Regions from separate parts of the Pantoea sp. C1E2 genome, predicted to be linked through region 1. Evidence: predicted binding sites of a transcription regulator. Region 1 holds the regulator's gene; each other region holds the start of a gene.
The links. Region 1 encodes LexA, which represses DNA repair genes until DNA is damaged. Its sites were predicted from a motif close to TNCTGTATGTACATACAGNA; they were not measured.

Region 1 (4,216 bases):
CCGCGCCACGTAGCTCTTTGGCGTAAGTCCCCACTTCCATGACGTGTTCATAACCGATGTAGATCGGAACGAAGGTAATCGGGCGACTACCGCCACGCAGCATGGCTTGCAACGTCATCGACAGCGTGCCGGTTTTAGGATCCAGCAGTCGGCCCGTACGCGAGCGTCCACCTTCAACAAAGTACTCTACCGAATAACCGCGGCTGAACAGCTCGCCCAGATATTCGCGGAATACCGTGGAATAGAGCTTATTGCCCTTGAAGGTACGACGGATAAAGAAAGCGCCCAGGCGACGGAAAATCGGACCCGCTGGCCAGAAGTTCAGGTTAATGCCCGCTGCGATATGAGGCGGAACCAAACCCTGATGGTAGAGCACGTAAGAGAGCAGCAAATAGTCCATGTGACTGCGATGGCAGGGCACATACACAATCTCGTGGCCATCTTGCGCCAGCTGACGCACGCGCTCGCCACCATTGACGTTGATGCCCTGATAGAGACGGCTCCACAGCCAGCCCATGACGCGGTCGGTCACGCGGATGGCTTCATACGAGAAGTTAGCCGCGACTTCTTCCATCATCTCAACGGCGTTCTGCTGGGCCTTCTCGTGCGAGATTTTTTTGCTGCGCGCTTCATCTTCAACCGCTTTTTCAATCGCTTTGGATTGCAGCAGCTTGTTGAACAGATCCTGACGCGCAGGCAGACGTGGGCCTACAGCAGCCAGGCGCTGACGCGCAAAATGAATGCGTGCCACGCGTGCCAGCTTTTGGGCAATCGACTTATCGGTACCGTGCTCCGTGGCCATCTGGCGCAGGGAAACGGTCGGCGAGAAGCGCACAAAGCTGTCACGTCCGTGCCACAGAATGGCGAAGAATTTCTCTATGCCATTAAGGATGCGCAGATGCGGCGTGTCTTCACCCTGAATTTCGCGTCCTGGCGCACGACCAAACATCACCGCAACCGGTAACATTTGTACGTCGAGATCAGGATTACTGCGGTGCAGATCGAGATAGTCGTGGAATAGCTTCACGGACTCAGGATTTGCTACGAAATAGGGGAATACGCGCGGGCCATCGTGAATAAACACATGACGTGGCAGCAGAGTGCCATCGATCTCCAGCGGGGCCAGCGGATCGGGCAGATCATGGTTGAGACACTGCGCCCGTAATGTGAGCAGGTCAGCCTTTGAATCGTAAGGCAAAACATACATCACTGGACGAGTCGGATCGATCCCATGTTCAGAGACAGGATCGGTCGGAATGACCTTACTCTTTACTAAAAAAGAGAGTGGTAAATTCAATAGTTTGTAATAAAGTTTACGCCAACCTGACATAGACAACTTAAAGCCTCTTGTTAGCAAAGCGCGGCAAGCATACCAGAAAGTAAATCGAAGATCTGTGGCTGCACCATCTCATACAGCCCACTCATTGACGCCAAATCACCTCAAGGGTTCCACAGCATGGCAAATAACGTCACCGGTATTCAAAGAATAGTGAATGCAGCCGGTTATTCCTGGCAGGGCCTGCGTGCCGCCTGGCAACATGAAGCCGCATTTCGCCAGGAAGCCATTGCTGCACTGGTGGCCATTGTGGTGGCCTGCTGGCTGGATGTCGATGTGATTTCCCGAGTGCTGATGATTGGCTCCGTGGTGTTGGTGATCATCGTTGAAATCCTGAATAGCGCCATTGAAGCGGTAGTCGATCGCATTGGGCAAGAGCGCCATCCCTTAGCGGGACGAGCAAAAGATATGGGCTCAGCGGCGGTATTGCTGGCTATATTACTGGCTCTGTTTGTCTGGATCGCGCTGCTCTGGTCGCATTTGCGATAGGTATTCCAGAATCTTCAAACCGCTGATTTTTCCCTCTGTTTTGGTTTTCATTTCGCCAATACCTGTATATACTCACAGCGACTGTATAAACAACCAGGGGGCGGGATGAAAGCGTTAACAGCAAGGCAGCAGCAGGTCTATGATCTGATTCGCGACCATATTAACCAGACCGGCATGCCGCCAACGCGTGCGGAAATTGCTGCGCAACTGGGTTTTCGCTCGCCCAATGCGGCGGAAGAACACCTGAAAGCATTGGCGCGTAAAGGCGTCATTGAGATTGTCTCAGGTGCATCACGTGGTATCCGCCTGCTGATGGAAGAAGAAGTCTCCGAAGGGCTGCCGCTGATCGGCCGCGTGGCTGCCGGTGAACCGTTGCTAGCTCAGGAACACATCGAAGCGCACTATCAGGTTGATGCCAATCTGTTCAAGCCTACTGCCGATTTTCTGCTGCGCGTCAGTGGTATGTCGATGAAAGACATCGGGATTATGGATGGCGACTTACTCGCTGTGCATAAAACGCAGGAAGTCCGTAATGGCCAGGTTGTGGTGGCGCGCATTGATGACGAAGTCACCGTCAAGCGCTGGAAAAAGCAGGGTGCCATTGTGCATCTGCTGCCTGAAAACACCGATTTTCAGCCGATTGTGGTCGATACCCGTGAGCAAGCGCTGACCGTTGAAGGTCTGGCTGTGGGCATCGTGCGTAACGGCGAATGGCTCTAACCTCTCGTTGAATTCCCCCGCTGCGGTTGGTCGCTGTGCTGACCGCAGTCTGATACATTGATTTTCCTCTTCAGGCTGATTGCCGGTTAATGGTCCAATTGACCAGCGCAACAATGGAACGGGCGAATGCGGCTGTTTTCCTCTTCAGATAAAGCATTGTGGCGGCTGGCGCTGCCGATGATCCTCTCCAATATTACCGTTCCGCTACTCGGTGTCGTCGATACGGCAGTGATTGGTCATCTCGATAGTCCCATTTATCTCGGCGGCGTGGCGGTGGGTGCGACAGCGACCAGTTTCATCTTTATGTTGCTGCTGTTTCTGCGTATGAGCACCACCGGTTTGACCGCACAGGCATTTGGTGCGAACGATAAAACCGCACTGGCGCGTGCGTTGACGCAACCGCTGTTAATAGCCCTGGTGGCGGGCGTGCTGTTTGTATTGCTACGTACCCCCTTTAGTTTTGTCGCGGCCTCGTTAATGGGCGGCAGCCCAGAGGTGCAGCATCAGGCACAAATCTTTATCAACATCCGCTGGCTTAGCGCACCGGCAACGTTAGCCAATCTGGTGATATTAGGCTGGTTGCTCGGCGTGCAGTATGCGCGTGCACCAATGGTACTGCTGATTGTCGGCAATCTGGTGAATATCCTGCTCGACCTCCTGTTTGTACTTAAGCTGCACTGGGGCGTTGCGGGTGCAGCGGCAGCGACTGCTGTGGCGGAATATGTCACGCTGGGCGTGGGGTTGTGGATGGTGGTGCGCGTGCTCAAGCTGCGCGGTATCTCTTTCAGTCTGCTAAAACAGAGCTGGCGTGGTGATGCAGCACGGCTGTTTCGCCTCAATCGCGACATCATGTTGCGCTCGCTGATGGTGCAAATCTGCTTCGCGTCCCTCACCCTGCTTGGGGCTCGTTTGGGGCCTGATATTGTCGCTGTAAATGCGGTATTGCTGATGTTCCTCACTTTCACGGCCTACGCGTTGGATGGTTTTGCCTATGCCGTAGAGGCCTGCTCGGGCGAAGCTGTGGGAGCGAGAGATCGCAGTCGCTTGTTATTGATTTGGCATGCCGCCTGTCGGCAGGCCGGTATCGTTGCCCTGGCGTTTGCAGCGATCTATGCGCTAACCGGCCCCCAAATTGTGGCGTTGCTCACCTCGCTTGAATCACTGCGTGAGATGGCCGATCGCTATCTGGCATGGCAAGTGATTCTGCCGTTGGTCGGAGTCTGGTGCTATCTGCTGGATGGTATGTTTATCGGCGCCACGCGCGGGCGTGAAATGCGTAACAGCATGGTGATAGCCGCTATAGGTTATGGACTGGCGCTGCTGACACTCCCCTGGCTCGGTAATCACGGTTTATGGCTGGCGGTAGCGGTATTCCTCACTCTGCGGGGCGTGACGCTATGGTGGGTGTGGCGCCGTCACTGGCGGCATGACACCTGGTTTGGTGCTTAAATAAGCGAAGCGTAACCTACAGATTAATCTGTATTTTTTGCGCAATCCCAACTGGCTACTATAATTATCTCAAACGGCGCAATTGAGTAGCGCGTTGTGTGGGTGATTACCCTATTTCTTAGGGGATCATCACATCTCACTCAGGATGATGTGGAGGATTATTATGAACAAAGACGAAGCGAGCGGTAACTGGAAGCAGTTCAAAGGGAAAATGAAAGAGAA
Region 2 (4,216 bases), 1.2 Mb from region 1:
GCAACTGGCCTCGATTGAGTCTGAACAAGCGCTGGCTGAGCCGCCTTCCTCCGCTGATAACCATCTTTCTCGTGAAGGGCTTAGTGGATGGGCTGATATTCGGTTACGGCTGAGCCGTCATCTGAGCCCCGGATCGGCATTGTTCCGCCATGCTGTGCGCATGTCCCTGGTGCTTTGTGTCGGATACGCTTTCATTCAGATTACCGGTCTTCATCGCGGCTACTGGATTTTGCTCACCAGCCTGTTTGTCTGCCAGCCTAACTACAACGCCACACGCCGCCGACTCGCCTTACGTATCGGTGGGACACTGGCCGGCATCGCCATCGGCTTACCGGTACTGTGGTTGGTGCCCTCTATCGAAGGGCAGCTGATTTTAATCGTGTTAAGCGGCGTACTGTTTTTTGCCTTTCGCCAGATTCAGTATGCGCAAGCCACACTGTTTATCACCTTACTGGTACTGCTGTGCTTTAACCTGCTGGGCGAAGGCTTTGAGGTGGCGCTGCCGCGTATCGTTGACACGCTGTTAGGGTGCGGACTGGCCTGGCTGGCCGTGGCCTTTGTCTGGCCCGATTGGCGTTTTCGTAAGATTAGCGCCGTGGCGGATCGCACGCTGAATGCCAACTGTCGTTATCTCGATGCCATCCTGGAGCAATATCATCAGGGCAAAGATAACCGTCTGACGTATCGCGTGGCGCGCCGTGACGCTCATAATGCCGATGCTGAATTAGCATCTGTGGTCTCGAACATGAGTAGTGAACTCAAGCTTCAGCAACCGTTGCGTGAAAACGCGTTCCGGTTACTGTGCCTGAATCACTCCTTCCTGAGCTACATCTCGGCGCTGGGCGCACATCGCGAACGACTCTCTGACCCTGCATTGCTCAACGTATTAGATGATGCAGTCTGTTTTGTTGAGGATGTGCTGCAGATTGAGCGCGTTGACGACCAGCAGGCATTAGCTATGCAGCAGCAGGTGATGCAACAGTTAAGTGGTATCAAAAACAGTTCGGACGTGCAGGCGCCGCTGGTGATGCAACAGTTGGGATTACTGATTGCCCTGCTGCCGGAAATTGCCCGCCTGCGCCGCACACTCTCCAGTCATTAAGTTAACTCGGCTCCACCGTGTTTTTTTGGTGGAGCGTTTTGACATACCACGCACGCAGTTCATCTCTGATCGCCGCAGGCAATGCAGCCTGATGATGTCCGGAAATCGCCCCTTCCAGCGCCATTAAGGTTTTCAGCCCAATATGCTTATTGACCGCACGCAATTTGAGCCAACTCTGACGCGATCCCATTTCATGCAGCACTTTCACTGAATTGATGCCCACTTTATGCAACATCATCTCCATGCGCAGGCTGAGATTTGGCAAATCCTTCAATCGTAAGGTCACGATACGGCTCGCTAATTCATGCTGAGCAGCATGCAGCGCACTCGCTGAAAGTCGCAATAACTGGTCAGGATCCTGCCAGAGCTTCGCATCCACCTTGAAGTAGTTTAGCTGTACCGGCATGCCACGTTTGCGATACACCAGCGGCTCAAGCGCGCGTTGAGTGTTATAAGTCTGCAGCTCTTCACTGGCTCGCAGGTAGAGCGCATCTTCATTGATATAGGCAAAAATCACCTTTTCTACCGTGAGTGCATAGCCCCCAAATTGCGTTCGGGATTCGATCTTTCCCAGCGGCGCCAACTGTGCTTTAGATTGTTTAACGAGTGGATTGTTGGTTTTCATTACAGCTCCTTTCCGTGAATTCTCATTCGAGAATATTCCTTAAAACCCTGGATTTTCATTTGGTTAGAAGATAGAAAAAACCCATTAGCTGTTCAATGAATAAAAGCATTTGCTGCCTGCGTTGTGCACAATTTGCGAGGTGTTTTCAGAAATTGAGGTTGATCTTTATCCAGGAAGACTTTACTGTACATCCATACAGTTCATTACTGAGTGATTAAAAAAATGCGTACTCATTTCTCTGGCCTTGCTGATCGTTCTCAACGTTTTGCTTCTTCAAGCTTGACGCAGCCTTCTCTGGGTGGAATTACTGAACTGCGTTATAGCGAACAGCCTGGCATGATGCAGTTACTGCTGTTGCCTGTGTTAAAGCAACTCAGCGAGCAGTCACGCTGGCAGCTGTGGTTAACGCCGGCGCACAAGCTGAATCGCAGTTGGATGCAGCAGTCAGGTTTGCCGCTGGAGAAAAGTATGCATATCACCGAATCTGAACGACTTAGTACAGTAGAAAGTATGGTGAAGGCTCTGCGCACCGGGAATTACAGTGTGGTTTTGGCCTGGATTCCGTACGAATTGAATGATGAAGAGCGGTTTGAACTCGAAATGGCAGCGGCTGAAGGTGAAGCGCTGGGTCTGATTATGCGTCCGCAAGGTCACGATCGCGTCTTGTCCAGACAACCAAATACGCCAAAAATTCCCTTAGATTTGTTTCATTAAGTAAAACCAGGAATTTTCTCACGCTTTTTTTTCTTAAGGATGCTGCTAAGCCACTGATTCTTTTCCCGCCAGCTTTGACAATGGTTTAGCCGCTTTTTCTCAATCCGCTAGCGAAGATTTTGCCATGTGATTTGTTAAAATGTGTGTATAAATCCCTGTTTTTTTGCTGACTGGCCTCACATCATACTTGTAACTTTCCAATCTCGTTGTAGACTTTATCTCGCCAGGGTGCTCAATAACCTCCGTTTTTTCGGTAGAGTCAAAAGCGAGCGTTTAGACCCGGCGAAGGATTAACACAAAGAGCAACCTTTTTGCTCATTGCCTATTTGGATGATAACGAGGCGCAAAAATGAAAAAGACAGCTATCGCAATTGCAGTGGCACTGGCTGGCTTCGCTACCGTAGCGCAGGCCGCTCCTAAAGATAACACCTGGTACACCGGTGCTAAACTGGGCTGGTCTCAGTATCACGATACTGGTTACTACGGTAACGGTTACGCGAACAACGACGGTCCAACTCACGAATCTCAGCTTGGTGCTGGTGCATTCCTGGGCTACCAGGCTAACCCATACCTGGGCTTCGAGCTGGGCTACGACTGGTTAGGCCGCATGCCTAACAAAGGCGACCAAGTTAACGGCGCATTCAAAGCACAAGGCGTTCAGCTGGCAGCTAAACTGAGCTACCCAATCACTGAAGACTTTGATGTGTACACCCGTCTGGGTGGCATGGTATGGCGCGCAGACTCTAAGCAGGCCAACCTGAACACTGGCGACCGTATCAGCAACCATGACACCGGCGTTTCTCCGCTGGCTGCTGTTGGTGTTGAATACGCACTGACCAAAAACTGGGCAACTCGCCTGGACTACCAGTGGGTTAACAACATCGGTGACGCAGGTACCGTTGGTGCGCGTCCAGACAACAGCATGCTGAGCGTCGGCGTTTCTTACCGTTTCGGTCAGGATGAAGCAGCTGCACCAGTTGTTGCTCCAGCACCAGCTCCAGCGCCAGTTGTTGAAACCAAGCGTTTCACCCTGAAGTCTGACGTACTGTTCACCTTCAACAAAGCTACTCTGAAACCAGAAGGCCAGCAGGCTCTGGATCAGCTGTACAGCCAGCTGAGCTCAATGGATCCTAAAGACGGTTCTGTTGTCGTACTGGGCTTCACTGACCGTATCGGTTCAGAGCAGTACAACCAGAAACTGTCTGAGAAACGCGCTCAGTCTGTAGTTGATTACCTGGTATCTAAAGGTATCCCTTCTAACAAGATCTCTGCACGCGGTATGGGCAAATCTAACCCAGTTACTGGCAACACCTGTGACAGCGTGAAAGGCCGTAATGCCCTGATCGACTGCCTGGCGCCAGACCGTCGCGTTGAAATCGACGTGAAAGGTATCAAAGACGTTGTAACTCAGCCACAGGCTTAAGTTATCACGCAATAAAAAACCCCGCTCCGGCGGGGTTTTTTTTATCTCTTTTTAACTGAGTTAAAACAGCATCACAGTGTAGCCAGCAACGCTATTCGTTTTCTGAACCGCCCTTACCCAAAATCGCCTGCAGGTCCTGCTTAAGCGTCGACATCTGGCTGGCATACTTCTCTTTGCGCTCGGCATCTTCTATCAACTGCACAATGGTTTCTGACAGCGTATTGCTGCGACGCTGCGCTAATCCTGCCAGACGCTGCCACACCAGATATTCCAAATCGATCGACTTTTTGCGCGTGTGCTGATGTTCCGCATTGAAGTGGCGCTTACGACGTGCACGAATTGTCTGCTTGAG
Region 3 (4,216 bases), on a different contig from region 1:
GTAGCGGTCGGTCAGGTAGTCGCTTCGTCCACGCGTCAACACGGTGAACTTCATCAGTTCTTCCATCACGTCCACGATGCGCTCGTAATAGGCCGACGGCTTCATCCGACCCGCTTCATCGAATTCCGCCCAGGCTTTGGCCACGGAAGACTGATTAGGGATGGTGATCATGCGCATCCAGCGCCCCAGAATACGCATCTGATTCACCGCGTTAAACGACTGAGAGCCGCCGCTGACCTGCATCACCGCCAGCGTTTTACCCTGTGACGGGCGCACCGCGCCGGTTGCCAGCGGTATCCAGTCAATCTGCGCTTTCATCACGCCGGTCATCGCGCCGTGACGCTCCGGTGAACACCACACCATGCCTTCTGACCACAGCACCAGCTCGCGCAGCTCGGCAACCTTAGGGTGCGTTTCAGGCGCGTCATCGGGAAGAGGCAAGCCGGATGGATTAAAAATTCTGATATCGGCTCCCATCGCCGTCAGCAGTCGAGCCGCTTCTTCCGTGGCAAAACGACTAAACGAACGTTCACGTATAGAACCGTACAGCATCAGTATGCGCGGCGCATGAGTGAGCTCTGTCGCCGCCAGCTTTGCGGTCGTCACCGGTGCATCAAACAGGTCAGCATCGATATTGGGTAGCGTCATGTCCGTCAGGTTCATTGTGTTTTCTCCGTTAACTGTGTGGGCAGGCTGAAGCCGCATCCCCCTTCTCCGCTGCAGCACTCTTCGACGAGAAAGGCCAGCAGCTGCTCCAGCCGCTCATACTGTGGCAGGCAAAACAGCGTACGCCCCTGGCGATCCTGGCGGATAAGCCCGACAGACATCAGCGCGGAAAGATGATGGCTCAGCGTGGATGCAGGGATATCCAGATGCTTCTGTAAATCTCCGACCGGCAACCCACCATGTCCGGCCTTAACCAGCGTTTTGTAAACGGCCAGCCGCGTAGGATGGCCGAGTTCCTTTAAGGCGCTGGCTGCAGTGTTCAGGTCCATAGCAATCCCCATTTATCTATATTTCCAGAATAGTAGAAATAAAATTCCAGTCAACAAGTGTGATTGAGTTGTTATGTCCTCAATAAGGAAAATGTCCGCTGATCGCTTACTACAGCTTTTTCGCCCATGCATTGGCAGTTTCGTGCCAGGAGCGGACGTTTTCAACATCTGTATGCATTAATCTTTGGAGAAGAGTTTTCACTGCATAGCTATGCAAATGCGCCGAAATCATCAAGGGCATTTTTCGGGATTTGAGCCGGGGAAAGGTGCCGGAAGGGGTGTTATGGTAAATCCGGACACCTGATGGGCCCTACTTGCTAGCAATAGCAACCGCGTGCATAGCAACTGCATCCAGAGCCAGAACAACAGCCCATAGTTGCGGTTTTCTGTGGGTCTTCGTAGATAGCAAACACTGACACCGCTTTGCCGCGAACGTGCACGCGCACAGCGGCTATCTCATCTGCTGGGCCTATCACTGGCATTGCTCCATATTGGGACAAGTTGATTCGGAGTTTGTTATCTTCGATCTTTGTCTCGAAGTTCGCTTGCTTCAACTCAGCGCCCTCATCATCTCCACATGCACACTGTCCATTTTCATCTTCCAGATGGAGGTAAATGGGAGGTGCGGATTCGTTTTTTTTCGGGGAGAGGGTATCGGTACTCATAGGATTTCTCCAATCAGTTTATTGGTTGAGTTATGGCTCGCAACACCGTCCTATGGCAGTGTGAGTTAGAGGGAAATACAATTCTTTACCTTTTCGTCATAGCGATAATAAGCAAAGCACATGCCCATTCGGGCATCAAGGTGGGGGCCGCTTGGAAAAGGAAAAATATCCTATGCCAAGGCTTTTTTTTACCAGTATGGTATAGATAACCACCTGAACTACCGCTGCTCCGCCCTCTGTTATTCGAAAGATAGTTCCGTACATCCCTTACAGTCATGGGTTTCTGCTCAATGGAACGAAATCACCTCTTAAGCGCAAATGCTTAACGTAAGATGATTTCTCTTTCCCATGCTGCCCCCTATGTAAGCCATCGACGCGAAATCTACGACTGAAGCCCGCAAAACGGGCTTTTTCATGCCAGTTGGACAATAGATGTTATGTCTAATGCGGCATAACATTCCTATCCCATAGTTTTGACGTCAGCTCCTCGCTCAAAGCTGCCCATAGGTACACGAGAATCCTTTTGTAAAATTGTCTTCTAAGGGATTGATCGTACTGAGCAGCACCCTTTTTATTCGAATAAGTCACATCTCCCCACTTGTCAGCGCTTCGAAGCTCATTAATACTGTATGCATGAACAGTATTAGTTTGGGGGTTTTCATGCGCATTTCATCTTTTTTACTAAATCAATTATTGCCAAGTGCCCGGGATTTAAAAAATGAAGGCCGTTAGTTACACGCAGGGTCTGACGCTACTCTGGCCTCCCGTATTTACGCCGCCGCTAAGAGTGCCGCTTTACGCAGATCCATGCGCTGCTGGATTCCCCTCCCCTGCCCAGGATTATGTGGAGAAAGAGTTAGATCTGAACGAGCTCTGCATAAAACGCCGCGCTTCTACGTTCTTTGTTCGCGCAAGCGGAAGCAGCATGCAGGAGCTGGGTCTTTGTGACGGTGATGTCATGGTGGTTGACCGCGCCGAAGAAGCCTCGCACGGCGATATTGTCATTGCTGAAGTCAACGGTGAGTTCACCGTTAAGCGTTTGCAGCTGCAACCGCGACTTGCATTGCTGCCCATGAATCCCGCCTACTCCGTGATATACCCGGAAGAGCTTCAGTTGCTTGGTGTTGTCACCTGGTTCTTTAACAGCACGCGTGCGCGCAGGAAGTAGCTATGCCTATGTTTGGACTTGCGGACGTCAACTCATTTTATGCCAGCTGCGAAGCGCTGTTCAGGCCGGATATACGTGGCAAACCCGTTGTCGTGCTCAGCAATAATGACGGCTGTGTCATTGCCCGCAGTGCCGGCGCGAAAGCGCTGGGCATAAAAATGGGAGCACCCTGGTTTCAGATAAAAACGGAAGGTTTTCCAGAAAAGGTCTTTATTTTCAGCTCGAACTACGGGCTTTACCATAACCTCAGCCAGCGAGTCATGACTGCTCTGGAAGAGATGACACCTCGCGTAGAGCAGTACAGCATTGACGAAATGTTCCTGGACCTGACGGGCATAGACGGCTGTGAAGACTTTGAACATTTTGGTCGGCGCCTCAGAACACACGTGCTCAGCACTACGGGCCTTACCGTAGGTGTGGGCATGGGGCCAACCAAGACGCTGGCAAAATCTGCGCAGTGGGCAAGCAAGGAGTGGAAGCAATTTCGTGGCGTGCTGGCGCTGACAAAAGGCAATCCGAGGAGAACGGCAACTCTTCTTGAAAACCAGCCAGTTGAGGAAATCTGGGGCGTGGGGCGACGCATAGGTAAGCGCCTGAACCAGATGGGCATCACTACCGCACTTCAGCTCTCACAGGCCAGTCCGAAGTTCATCCGGGATAACTTTTCCGTTGTACTGGAACGGACGGTACGTGAGCTTAATGGCGAATCATGCATACCTCTTGAAGAGCTTCCTCCGGCCAAACAGCAGATTGTCTGTTCACGCTCTTTTGGGGAACGCATTACCTCTAAGGAAAGCATGCAGCAGGCACTGTGCCAGTACGCAACGCGCGCAGCTGAAAAATTAAGGGGAGAGCGTCAGTTTTGCCGTCACGTCGGGATTTTTATCCGGACGTCACCACACGCCGTTAATGAAGTGTTCTACGGGAACAATGCTGGCGAAAAACTTGCCCTTCCCACTCAGGATACACGCGACATTATCGAAGTCGCTATGCGTTCACTTGATCGTATCTGGCTGGACAACCGGCGCTATATGAAAGCGGGTATTGCTCTGGATGATTTTACGCCGAACGGTATTACACAACTCAGTCTCTTCGAAGAGAACAAACCAAGGGCAAACAGTGCGCAACTGATGAAGGTACTTGATGGCATTAATCAGTCAGGGCTGGGCAATATCTGGTTTGCCGGACAGGGGATAAATACTGAATGGAAAATGAAACGGGAAATGCTCAGTCCTGCGTGGACAACACGCTGGTCTGACATTCCCGTTGCGCGGGTACGTTAATTAAAATGAGATGGCAAAAATGGACCTTGCCGGACGTTGTTTTTGTATTCCACATAAATCACAGCCTCAGCCAGAGAGTAATTACCGCGCTTGAGGAGATAACGC
Region 4 (4,216 bases), 570 kb from region 1:
CACCGCCCTGGTGCAACACATTGTGGATGCAGGTATCAAACTGTCTGTGTTTGATACCCCGGTCAATACCCCGATCAATGGCGTGACCGTGACCGCGCAAGATGATGCTTCGCTGGCGCAGGCGTCACTGGGTCAGCTGATCAGTGATTTCCATGGTAAAGCCAATATCATCAAACTGTGGGTGGCAGGATTCCCGCCACAGGAGCGCCGTCAGGTGGTGTATGAGAAGCTGCTGAAAGAGAACCCAGGCATCCACCAGCTGGAATCCATTGGCGCGGTTTCTACTGATGTACAGGGCGACACCGCCAACAAGGTGGGTGCGATTCTGGCGAAATATCCAAAAGGCAAAGTGGATGCGATTTGGGCATCATGGGACGCATTCAGTCAGGGTGCCTACAAAGCGCTGCAGGAGAATGGTCGTACTGAGATCAAGATTTACAGCATTGACGTGTCCAACCAGGATTTGCAGTTGATGCATGAGAAAAACAGTCCATGGGTGCAGACAGTCGCGGTCGATCCAAAAACCATCGGTGCGGTGAATATGCGCCTCGTGGCGAATAAAATCGCGGGTGAAGCCACACCGGCAAGCTACGAGTTCAAAGCGTCTTCCATTTCGCAGCAGTTACTGAATAGCCAGCAAGGGGCCATTAACGTGGCAACGCTGAACAAGATTATTCCGGGCTGGGGTGTGAACAACGATTTTGTGGCACCGTGGTTTGCCACGCTGGAAGCGAAGTACGCTAAGAAGTAATTTAGCTACTGAGTGTTGCACCCTGGTGGCGCATCAAACCGTCATGCTGGTTAGCTAAGCCAGACTCAAGAAGAGCTGCCGTTTTTACTATGGCAGCTTTTTTATGCGTATCAGAAATGGCCTGCGCGGATCTTTGCATCTGAAAGACAGACCACTCGCCGCTGACCAGCATCACGCTGTTTAACCCGCCGCGTTTACCAACCCAACACCAGCTGCCGCTCCAGTTGGGGATCCACCAGCGTCACATGCAAGCCCACCAGTCGCACACCGCGCCCTGCACGCCGCTCATCCCACGCCTGCTGCGCCACCGCGATCATGTCGTCCTTGTTCAGCACCGGCCAGACATGTTCCTGCGTGGTCTGCTGGAAATCATTAAATTTGAGTTTTACGCCCTGACGCGCGATCTGCTTGTCCGGTCGAATATCGGTTAATCGACGATCCAGCTCGGCATACAGGAAATCGATGATCGCCAGACACTGCTCCCAGCTGTGAATGTCTTCCATCAGCGTGCGTTCAACACCCAGCGATTTGCGTTCGCGCTCCACCACCACATCTCGCTCATCGATGCCGTTACTGCGCTCCCACAGGATGCGACCGAATTTACCAAAGCGTTTCAGCAGTAGCGCCAAATCGGCACGCTGCACATCGGCACAGGTGCGCAGCCCCATCTCTTCCAGCTTTTTCGTTGCAACCTTCCCTACGCCGGGAATCTTACTTAACGGCAGCGTCAGTAAAAAGTCCGGCATCACCTGGGGTGTGATCACATATTGCCCGTTGGGCTTATTCAGATCGGAGGCGATCTTGGCGAGGAATTTGATCGGCGCAATGCCAGCAGAGGCGGTTAATCCGGTTTCGCGTAGGATATCGGCACGTATCGCCTGAGCCATCAGCGTCGCCGAGCCCTGACAATGTTCACTGTCAGTCACATCCAGATACGCTTCATCCAGTGAAAGAGGTTCTATTAGCGGGGTATAGCGCGAGAAGATATCGCGGATCTGACGTGACGCCTCTTTGTAGGCATCGAAGCGTCCGGGCAGTAATTTCAGATGCGGACAGAGCTTGAGCGCCATTGCTGTCGGCATTGCACTGCGCACGCCATATTTACGCGCCGGATAGTTGGCCGTGCTGATCACACCACGCTGCACCCGGCTGCCGCCAATGGCAATAGGGATATCCGTTAATGAAGGATCGTCGCGCATTTCAACTGCCGCGAAAAAGCAGTCCATATCGACATGAATGATTTTGCGCATACGCCCTCCGAATACTGGATAAGTATACAGCACAAAGAAAGTTCGGCAATATATGTCGAGCGACGAATTAAAGTTTACAAAAATCTGGTCGTAATCCCTTTAGGAATGCACCATTTTCACGGACACTGTCTTGATTAAACCTCAGACAATGTTAATGTTGCGCTGCGGTAGCGGATATTTCCGATAATGCAATATCTGGACGCTCAGCGTCATCGTCTCTCTTCACTTCAAGGTACACACAGAATGGGCAGAATCGCATTGTTGCTTGCGATGATTCTTATGCCAGTCCTTAGCTGGGCCATTTCACCAGAGCCAACGCAACCGTCGGCGCCGGTGAGCAAAGAGTTAAAGAAACAATTACTTGGTACCCCTGTTTTTATTCAGATTTTCAAGGAAGAGCGTACGCTGGAACTGTACGGCAAAATCGGTAATGAATATCGTCTGCTGGACAGCTATCGCATTTGTAATTTCTCTGGCGGTTTAGGGCCTAAACGTCGTCAGGGCGATTTTAAAAGTCCGGAAGGGTTTTATAACGTTAAGCTGAACCAGTTAAAACCGGACAGCCGTTTCTACCGCGCGATCAATACCGGATTCCCGAATCAGTACGATCGTGATAAAGGTTATGACGGCAACTATTTGATGATTCACGGTGATTGCGTATCGATTGGCTGCTACGCCATGACCAATGCATCGATGGATGAGATCTTTACTTACGTCAACGCTGCGCTGCGTAACGGCCAGCAGGATGTTCAGATCAACATCTATCCGTTCCACATGACCGACAGCAACATGCAGCGTCATCGCTACTCAACGTACATTAACTTCTGGCGTGAACTGCAGCCGGGTTATGCCTACTTTGAGAAGTACCACGTGCCGCCAACGGTTAACGTGACGACCACAGGTCAATATGCGGTGAACAGCACGCCGGTGATCTCCACACCGGATGCTGCCTCGAAGTCATTCCTGGCGCTCACCCAGGCAAAATAATGCCCACTCGCCTGGCACTATCCGGTGCCAGGTTTCATTCCCTGTCAGCGGCTGTGTCGCAATCACCGTCACCACATCTTTTGGCGTGGTTTGCTGCATAAAATCAATTTCCACATCCTGATCGAGCAACTTGGCTTTGCCAAACGGCGCACGACGTGTGATCCAGTAGAGATTGGTGGAACAGAACGCCATCAGATAACGGCCGTCCGACAGCAGCATGTTAAACACGCCCTTCTCGCGCATTTCAGCCGCCAGCTCAGCAATGTAACGAAACACCGCCGGCCAGTTACCCGGTGTGCGCGGATAGCGCTCAGACAACTTATGTAGAATCCAGCAAAATGCTTTCTCGCTGTCCGTTTCGCCTACGGGACGAAACTGCCCGGTCTCCAGCTGCTTGTAGCCTTTCAGCTGTCCATTGTGCGCGTAGGTCCAGTTACGTCCCCAAAGCTCACGGGTAAACGGATGGGTGTTTTCCAGTGACACTTCGCCGCGGTTTGCCTGGCGGATGTGCGCCACCACGGAATGCGATTTGATCGGGTATTCCTGCACCAGGCGGGCAATGGGTGAGTTAAAGCTGGGCTGCGGATCTTTAAAGGTGCGGCACCCTTTTCCTTCATAGAACGTGATGCCCCAGCCATCTTTATGCGGCCCGGTTCCGCCGCCACGCTGCACCAGACCGGTAAAACTGAAACAGATGTCCGTGGGGACATTGGCGCTCATCCCGAGCAATTCGCACATAGCAACCGCCTTAAGTCAGAACCTCCCGCGATGGCGGGAGGAACGCGTCATTACTTAACCATCTCTTTTTCGACCAGCAGCATCAGGATGTGAATCACTTTAATGTGAATCTCCTGAATGCGGTCAGCGTAGCCGAAATGCGGCACGCGAATTTCGATATCTGCTGAACCTGCCATTTTGCCGCCATCTTTACCGGTCAGGGTAATCACTTTCATGCCTTTGGCACGTGCCGCTTCGACGGCTTTGATGATGTTCGCCGAGTTACCAGAAGTGGACAGGCCCAGCAGCACATCGCCTTCACGGCCAACGGCTTCGAGATAGCGCGAGAACACATAGTCATAGCCGAAATCATTGCTGACGCACGAAAGGTGGCTGACATCAGAGATGGCAATCGCCGGGTAGCCAGGACGATTTTCACGATAGCGACCGGTCAGCTCTTCAGCAAAGTGCATGGCATCACAGTGAGAACCACCGTTGCCACAGGAGAGCA

Region 2: the regulator LexA is predicted to act here: its motif matches at 1,909-1,928, upstream of sulA (SOS-induced cell division inhibitor SulA).
Region 3: the regulator LexA is predicted to act here: its motif matches at 2,284-2,303, upstream of umuD (translesion error-prone DNA polymerase V autoproteolytic subunit).
Region 4: the regulator LexA is predicted to act here: its motif matches at 2,014-2,033, upstream of dinB (DNA polymerase IV).

What each region holds. Positions count from the first base shown of each region.
Region 1 covers NZ_JBSZHT010000002.1:619,232-623,447, forward strand. Annotated here, with positions in the region: gene plsB (glycerol-3-phosphate 1-O-acyltransferase PlsB) at 1-1,330, opposite strand, end outside; gene ACXI0A_RS03075 (diacylglycerol kinase) at 1,457-1,825, shown strand; gene lexA (transcriptional repressor LexA) at 1,931-2,545, shown strand; gene dinF (MATE family efflux transporter DinF) at 2,672-3,994, shown strand; gene ACXI0A_RS03090 (CsbD family protein) at 4,158-4,216, shown strand, end outside.
Region 2 covers NZ_JBSZHT010000002.1:1,813,017-1,817,232, reverse strand. Annotated here, with positions in the region: gene yccS (YccS family putative transporter) at 1-1,102, shown strand, start outside; gene ACXI0A_RS08700 (TfoX/Sxy family protein) at 1,104-1,727, opposite strand; gene sulA (SOS-induced cell division inhibitor SulA) at 1,950-2,441, shown strand; gene ompA (porin OmpA) at 2,791-3,864, shown strand; gene matP (macrodomain Ter protein MatP) at 3,956-4,216, opposite strand, start outside.
Region 3 covers NZ_JBSZHT010000003.1:172,914-177,129, forward strand. Annotated here, with positions in the region: gene arsH (arsenical resistance protein ArsH) at 1-663, opposite strand, end outside; gene ACXI0A_RS21295 (metalloregulator ArsR/SmtB family transcription factor) at 660-995, opposite strand; gene umuD (translesion error-prone DNA polymerase V autoproteolytic subunit) at 2,379-2,828, shown strand; gene umuC (translesion error-prone DNA polymerase V subunit UmuC) at 2,837-4,111, shown strand; partial or broken gene umuC (translesion error-prone DNA polymerase V subunit UmuC) at 4,171-4,216, shown strand, end outside.
Region 4 covers NZ_JBSZHT010000002.1:1,187,917-1,192,132, reverse strand. Annotated here, with positions in the region: gene ACXI0A_RS05665 (substrate-binding domain-containing protein) at 1-751, shown strand, start outside; gene dinB (DNA polymerase IV) at 946-2,001, opposite strand; gene dpaA (peptidoglycan meso-diaminopimelic acid protein amidase) at 2,245-2,988, shown strand; gene ACXI0A_RS05650 (class II glutamine amidotransferase) at 2,959-3,726, opposite strand; gene lpcA (D-sedoheptulose 7-phosphate isomerase) at 3,777-4,216, opposite strand, start outside.